One region of the Enterobacter sp. QK-SA4 genome, then DNA from elsewhere that is predicted to be linked to it. Evidence: predicted binding sites of a transcription regulator. Region 1 holds the regulator's gene; the other holds the start of a gene.
What was found. The regulator LexA, encoded in region 1, represses DNA repair genes until DNA is damaged. The targets are predictions, from matches to a motif close to TNCTGTATGTACATACAGNA.

Region 2: a site for LexA is predicted at 1,624-1,643, ahead of mutH (DNA mismatch repair endonuclease MutH). Genes of this name have one in related genera too.

What each region holds. Positions count from the first base shown of each region.
Region 1 covers NZ_JBXFXH010000007.1:4,410,385-4,414,238, forward strand. Annotated here, with positions in the region: gene zur (zinc uptake transcriptional repressor Zur) at 62-574, shown strand; gene AC1VYI_RS22870 (CsbD family protein) at 644-853, opposite strand; gene dinF (MATE family efflux transporter DinF) at 974-2,311, opposite strand; gene lexA (transcriptional repressor LexA) at 2,375-2,983, opposite strand; gene AC1VYI_RS22885 (diacylglycerol kinase) at 3,092-3,460, opposite strand; gene plsB (glycerol-3-phosphate 1-O-acyltransferase PlsB) at 3,615-3,854, shown strand, end outside.
Region 2 covers NZ_JBXFXH010000007.1:933,631-937,484, forward strand. Annotated here, with positions in the region: gene AC1VYI_RS06130 (NADP(H)-dependent aldo-keto reductase) at 1-223, opposite strand, end outside; gene AC1VYI_RS06135 (YgdI/YgdR family lipoprotein) at 355-573, opposite strand; gene mutH (DNA mismatch repair endonuclease MutH) at 702-1,394, opposite strand; gene rppH (RNA pyrophosphohydrolase) at 2,078-2,608, shown strand; gene ptsP (phosphoenolpyruvate--protein phosphotransferase) at 2,621-3,854, shown strand, end outside.

The sequences.
Region 1 (3,854 bases):
GGCGTTTTTACCAGAACATGATAAAGTGGGGGTTTCCGTCCTATAACATCCGGGGTGCTAAATGGATAAGTCCACAAAAGAGCTGTTAGCGCAGGCCGAAAAGCTATGTGCGCAACGCAATGTGCGCCTGACTCCGCAGCGCCTTGAAGTCTTACGTCTGATGAGCCTGCAGCAGGGTGCTATCAGCGCCTACGATCTCCTCGACCTGCTCCGCGAAAGCGAGCCGCAGGCGAAGCCACCGACGGTGTATCGCGCGCTGGATTTCCTGCTGGAACAAGGATTCGTGCATAAAGTTGAGTCCACAAACAGCTATGTGTTGTGCCATCTGTTCGATCAGCCTACCCACACATCGGCGATGTTTATCTGTGACCGATGCGGCGTGGTGAAAGAAGAGGCTGCGGAAGGCGTGGAAGATATTATGCATACGCTGGCAGCGAAAATGGGTTTTGCCCTGCGTCATAACGTGATTGAAGCGCACGGACTGTGCTCTGCCTGCGTGGAAGTGGAAGCCTGTCGTCATCAGGACGCGTGTCAGCACGACCACTCTATTCTTGTGAAGAAAAAACCGCGTTAACGGCAAAAGAAAAGGCGGCTCATGGCCGCCCTCAGGGTGTACTTCCTTGTACTTGCGGGTAAAGCCCGGTTACCAGCGGTAGTCGTTGCGTTTTTCCCAGTCGCCCACTTCTTTTTCCGCCTGGTCTTTCGCGTAGCCGTAACGTTCCTGAATTTTACCGACAAGCTGATCGCGTTTACCTTCAATGACGGTCATATCGTCATCAGTCAGCTTACCCCACTGTTCTTTCGCTTTACCTTTGAACTGCTTCCAGTTGCCGCCGATTTCGTCTTTATTCATCATCGTGTCCTCTTAGTTAAGCGTCGGGTCGTAACGTCCGTTACGTTCTTTTCTGCTGGACGTGATAATTATTGTAGTTAAGGATTCGGCAGTTGATTTCATATTCGGAATCTTTAACCGTCACGATATATCGTGACGTGTAGGGAACCAGGTATCGTTTTGCCAGTGGCGATGCCAGATAAAAGCCAGCGATATCCCTCTCAGCGAGAGGAAAACGGCCAGGGCCAGCCACAAACCGTGATTACCCAGCCAGGGAAGCGTCAGCAGCGTCAGGCCAAACCCTGCCGCCGCGACCGCCATGCTGTTGCGCATTTCCGCTCCGCGCGTCGCACCAATAAACATGCCGTCCAGCAGATAACACCAGACGCCGACCACCGGTAAGATGACTTGCCAGATGAGATAGTGACTCGCCAGCTCGCGCAGCGCAGGGATAGACGTAAGCAACGCGACGATTTGCTCACCAAGGCAGGCATAAACCAGGCCGAACGCCAGCGCCACCAGTCCCGACTGGCGGCAGGCTGCCCGCCAGACGTCCCGCAGCTGCCCGCTTTCGCGCGCGCCGTAAGCCTGCCCGGAATACGCTTCTACCGCATAGGCAAAACCGTCCAGCGCGTAGGCGGTAAAGGTCAGTAGCGTCATCAATACCGCGTTGACCGCAACGATTTCTGGCCCCAGTCGCGCCCCGAAAACCGTCAGCGCGCCGAAGCAGAGCTGAAGCAGCAGCGAGCGCAGCATGATGTCACGATTAAGCGCCAGCAGCCTACGGATATTGCCGCGCCATGCAGTTTTGAGCTGCGCCAGGGAGATGCCGCGCATCGCCAGCACGCGCCAGACCATCCACAGACCAATAATAAAGGTTCCGTATTCGGCAATTGCCGTCGCCAGCGCCGCGCCCCGCACGTTCATATGCAGGCCCATTACCAGCCAGACATCCAGCACAATGTTGAGAAGGTTGCCTACCACCAGCAAAATCACTGGTGCACGGGCGTACTGAACGCCCAGGAGCCACCCCAGCAGAACCAGGTTTGCCAGCGAGGCGGGCGCGCTGAGCCAGCGGATTTCAAGGAAACGTCGCGCCTGAGCAAGTACCGCCTCGCTGCCGCCGACAACATGGAGCGCAAGGTCGATAAGAGGCGCACGAAATAAAACGATTAACGCCCCTGCACCGAGCGCAAGGATCAGCGGCTGGACCAGCGCGCGCGCCAGACGCAGCGGATCTTTTGCACCATAAGCCTGGGCCGTGAGCCCGGTGGTGCTCATGCGCAAAAAGAGCAGCAGCATAAACAGGAAGCTGGTTGCCGTCGCGCCAATCGCCACGCCGCCAAGATAAACAGGCGAATCAAGGTGGCCAATAACGGCAGTATCGACCAGACCCAGCAAGGGAACGGTAATATTGGAGAAAATCATCGGCAGAGCAAGACGCCACAATGCCTTATCGGATGCCGTCAGCAGTGACATGAAAAATACCGGGAGTCGAGAATGGAGCAGGCTACAGCGGCGCCATAGCCTGTCAGGAAGAGGTTACAGCCATTCGCCGTTGCGAATGACCCCAACCGCCAGTCCTTCGATAGAGAAGTTGTGTTCGCGGAGATCGACCACAATCGGGGAGAACTCGTTGTTTTCAGGCAGTAGCTGAACGGTGTTCCCCTGTTTTTTCAGACGCTTGACGGTGACTTCATCATCTATGCGCGCGACAACCACCTGGCCGTTACGCACATCCTGCGTTTTGTGCACCGCAAGCAGATCGCCGTCAAGAATACCGATGTCTTTCATCGACATACCGCTGACGCGCAGCAGGAAATCAGCGCTTGGTTTGAACATGCCAGGATCGACCTGGTAGTGGCCTTCAATATGCTGCTGTGCCAGTAAAGGCTCACCGGCAGCAACACGGCCTATCAGCGGAATGCCCGTCTCTTCTTCCACCAGCAGGCGGATACCGCGTGACGCGCCTGAAACAATCTCAATCACGCCTTTACGCGCCAGCGCTTTCAGGTGTTCTTCAGCAGCATTCGGAGAACGGAAGCCCAGACGCTGCGCGATTTCCGCACGCGTGGGTGGCATACCCGTCTGGCCGATATGATCCCGGATGAGATCAAACACCTCTTGCTGCCTGGTCGTTAACGCTTTCATTCCGCCCCCTGGGTGTATATACAGTTATGCTGTGAGTATATACAGTCAAAGGCGATTTTGGAACCAAAAACTGCACAAAAAACCAGGGACTTAATTATTCCTCGAGGCTCATCGGAAATGTGACCAAAGCAGCGTGACCCAGGTGATAACAGCAGTGATAATCGCCAGCAGCACGGCAGCAGAGCCCATGTCTTTTGCGCGGCCAGAAAGCTCATGGAAATCTGAACCTATGCGATCAACAACGGCCTCAATAGCGCTATTAAGAATTTCCACTATCATCACCAGAAGCACGGAACCGATTAGAAGTACGCGGGTAATAGCATCAATATCAAGGAAACAGGCGACGATCACCGCGATGATAGCGGCGACGCCCTCCTGGCGAAAGGCAGCTTCGTTGATCCACGCGGCACGGAAACCTTTCCATGAATAGCCGGCGGCTTTGATGATACGCGTTAACCCAGTGGTATTATTGGCCATTAAAAGAACCTTTTATGAAAAAAAGCGTCAGTAACAGGAACTGTAGCGCGTTTCGCTACAGCCTGAAGTATGACGGGTAACAACAGAAATTTTGCGCGCTTTCTGTTATCCTTGCGCCGCAATTGCATTATTAACCAGAGGCTTTACATCGTTTATGTCCGGCTGGCCACGAATTTACTACAAATTACTTAATTTACCATTAAGCATCCTGGTAAAAAGCAAGTCTATCCCAGCAGAACCCGCGCTGGAATTGGGGCTCGATACGTCGCGTCCTATTATGTACGTTTTGCCTTATAACTCGAAGGCAGACTTACTGACGCTTCGCGCCCAGTGTCTGGCGCATGACTTACCTGACCCGCTTGAACCGCTTGAAGTTGACGGTACGCTGCTGCCG
Region 2 (3,854 bases), 3.5 Mb from region 1:
TTGCCAGCCAGTTACCGACGTAGGTTTCGGTAAGTCCCTGCGTTTCCGGACGTGGCGGAACAGGGTACATCTCCGCGACATCAATCAGGTTAATCCCCTGGCTGACGGCGTAATCGAGTTGTGCATGGGCATCGGCTTCGCTGTTTTGTTCACCAAATGTCATCGTGCCCAACCCCAGTTGGCTTATTTCAAGAGCGCTGTGGGGGATACGGTGATAATGCATAGCCGGCTTCCTCAGTAGACTTATAGACCGCGTCAGGGCGTGCCCGACAAAGGAATATAAACATGGCAGAGGGGAAGCAAAAGGGGAAGAAAAAAATCAAAAAGGCCAGCAAGCGACTGACCTCTCTCTGTTTATCGCTCGATAATTTGCGATACTTCGTCGCGATTGATCTGCATTTTATTGCCTTCCTGGTCGCGGTAGCTGACCAGACCGGTATCATCGTCGACTTCGGGTTTGCCGTCGGTCAGGATCATTCGACCGTCTTTTGTCGCCATAACGTAATCGCTGCTACAGCCCGATACGGCAAACGCTAAACCGACTGCTGAAACTAACACTGCCCATTTTTTCATCGTTATCGTCCTCATCTGGCGCGTATCAAATCATAGTTTAGTTTTAACCTGATATTGCAACAGGAGGAAGCGGTAAAATCTTAAAAAGCAGTCGATTATGTTTGGGAGCTCGCAAAATAAGTAAAAAACTATGTTTTTAGGAGGAAATGACGTGCCAGGAGTGCGCCGGTGAAATTCTTTTTGAGATAAAAACCGCGCGGCAGCGTCAGTATCGGCTCGCCCTGCGCGCCGATTGCCTCGGTAAGCGCTTTACTGTTGGCCGCTTTCGGGCGCAGCTGTAATACTTCTCCGTGCCGGGCGGTGATGCGCTCTACCTGCCCAAGCACGATCATGTCCATCAGCTCTTCCCAGTCCAGACGCAGCTGTTGCTCCTCATCGTCGTTCGGGCACCAGAGCAGCGGCGCGCCAACGCGACGCTCAGCCAGCGGGATCTGACGCTCACCTTCAACCGGCACCCACAACACGCGCTTCAGCTTGTGGCGAACGTGGCTGGTTTCCCACGTCACGCCGGTGTTGCCGGTTAATGGCGCAACGCAGACGAAGGTGGTCTCAAGGGGCTTGCCCTGGCTGTCTATGGGGATGGTTTTTAACTCCACGCCAAGCGCTGCAAAATCCTGCTCGGGTTTGCTCCCTGCGCTGGCGCCCAGCCACAGCTCGAGCAGCATGCCGATCCAGCCTTTATCCCGTTTTAGATCCTTCGGGATCTGAAGCCCTGCCATTGCCGCCAGCTCGCCAAGCGAAAAGCCTGCCAGACGCTGTGCCTGCTGTAGCAACTGGCCCTCGCTGGACGGCGGTGAGAGCAAGGGTGTAAGCAGATGCATGAAGGTAACCTTTTGATTAAAAAATAAACGAAGAAATTGTCCCCTGTGGATAGAGTTTAACTATTTCTGTACCAATATTCCATGTCTATGATTTATAGGTTTTTTTATTGCTTTTAAATCGTTTCACCAGACTCAGAAAACCGGTTGTTCAAATCTGGTCACTGACAATGAACAGGATCTTACACCATGTTATCCACAGAAAAATGGGATAACTGGGCATAACCCTGACTACTGTTTCAATTTACAGCCTTGACGTGCGATGAAAATCGAATTTTCAAACAAATTGTGACTAACTTATTGGCACAATCTGTGGATAAAACCGACGCTGTTCGATCTTTCATCAGTACGACGATCCCTGATGTGATGATCGTCACGCTATTCTGTTTTTTGTTCATAAAAATACATTTAACTTTATGAAAAATATTGAATTATTTGAATGACTCGAAAGCGTTGGCAAAACAGGGTTTGAGGTTGTTCATCGGTAATCAGACACTTCTTCACAACTATATCCACAGAAAAAGTGAATAAAATTCCCTTCACTGCCTCTCATCTGTTTATAACTCAGTACTTATTTGTGAGTTATTCAAATGTTATTAGGTTGCAGCCCTGTAAGAGAGTGGTTTACCGCCTCCCTGTAGTGTGAAACAATCATTCATATATAAGGTTTAATTTGGGGTAGTCCGGTGATTGATGACGATGGCTACCGCCCGAACGTAGGAATAGTAATTTGTAATCGTCAGGGCCAGGTAATGTGGGCCCGGCGATATGGTCAGCACTCCTGGCAGTTCCCGCAAGGCGGGATCAATCCGGGAGAGTCCCCAGAACAAGCGATGTACCGGGAGCTTTTTGAAGAGGTCGGTTTAAGCCGAAAAGATGTTCGCATCCTGGCTTCGACCCGCAACTGGTTGCGTTACAAGTTACCGAAACGTTTGGTGCGTTGGGACACAAAGCCGGTTTGTATCGGCCAGAAACAGAAGTGGTTTCTGTTGCAGTTGGTGGGCAACGATTCAGACATCAATATGCAAACCAGCAGTACGCCGGAGTTCGATGGCTGGCGCTGGGTGAGCTATTGGTATCCTGTTCGTCAGGTCGTGTCATTTAAACGCGATGTTTACCGTAGGGTGATGAAAGAGTTTGCAAGTGTGGTCATGCAGCTTCAGGAGATCCCGCCTAAGCCGCAGAGCGCACCTGCCTGGCGACGTAAAAGAGGTTAAGCTACGCAAATCATGCTCACCCGCTTGCGAGAAATAGTCGAGAAGGTGGCCAGTGCTCCGCGTCTGAACGAGGCGCTGAATATTCTGGTTACTGACATCTGTCTTGCGATGGAGACCGAGGTCTGTTCGGTATATCTGGCCGACCACGATCGGCGCTGCTATTACCTGATGGCGACCCGTGGTTTGAAAAAACCACGTGGACGCACCGTCACGCTTGCATTTGATGAAGGTATCGTGGGCCTGGTTGGGCGGCTGGCTGAACCCATCAACCTTGCTGATGCGCAAAAACACCCCAGCTTTAAATACATCCCTTCCGTAAAAGAAGAGCGCTTCCGCGCTTTCCTTGGCGTGCCGATTATCCAGCGTCGCCAGCTGCTCGGCGTGCTGGTAGTCCAGCAGCGCGAGCTACGTCAGTACGATGAAAGCGAAGAGTCTTTCCTCGTCACGCTGGCCACGCAGATGGCGGCGATCCTCTCCCAGTCCCAGCTTGCCGCGCTCTTTGGTCAGTATCGCCATACGCGCATTCGTGCCCTTCCGGCATCGCCAGGCGTAGCGATTGCGGAAGGCTGGATGGACGCCACGCTGCCGCTGATGGAGCAGGTTTACGAAGCCTCTACGCTTGATGAAGCGCTTGAGCGCGAGCGTCTTACCGCCGCGCTGGAAGAGGCGGCGAATGAATTTCGTCGTTACAGCAAGCGCTTTGCCGCAGGCGCACAGAAAGAGACGGCGGCCATCTTCGACCTCTATTCGCACCTGCTCTCCGACGCGCGTCTGCGTCGTGAGCTTTTTGCGGAAGTGGATAAAGGCTCGGTCGCAGAGTGGGCGGTTAAGAAGGTCATCGAAAAATTTGCCGACCAATTTGCGGCACTGACCGACGGTTACCTGAAAGAGCGGGCTGGCGATCTCCGCGCCCTGGGACAGCGTCTGCTGTTCCATCTCGATGACACCATTCAGGGGCCGAATGCCTGGCCAAAACGGTTTGTTCTGGTCGCCGATGAACTCTCGGCAACGACGCTGGCTGAACTGCCCCAGGACAGGCTGGCCGGTGTGGTGGTGCGCGATGGTGCCGCCAACTCGCATGCCGCCATTATGGTGCGCGCGCTGGGTATCCCAACCGTAATGGGGGCCGACATCCAGCCGTCGGTACTGCACCGCCGTACGCTGGTGGTTGACGGCTATCGCGGTGAGCTGCTGGTCGATCCTGAGCCGGTTCTGCTCCAGGAATACCAGCGACTTATCAGCGAAG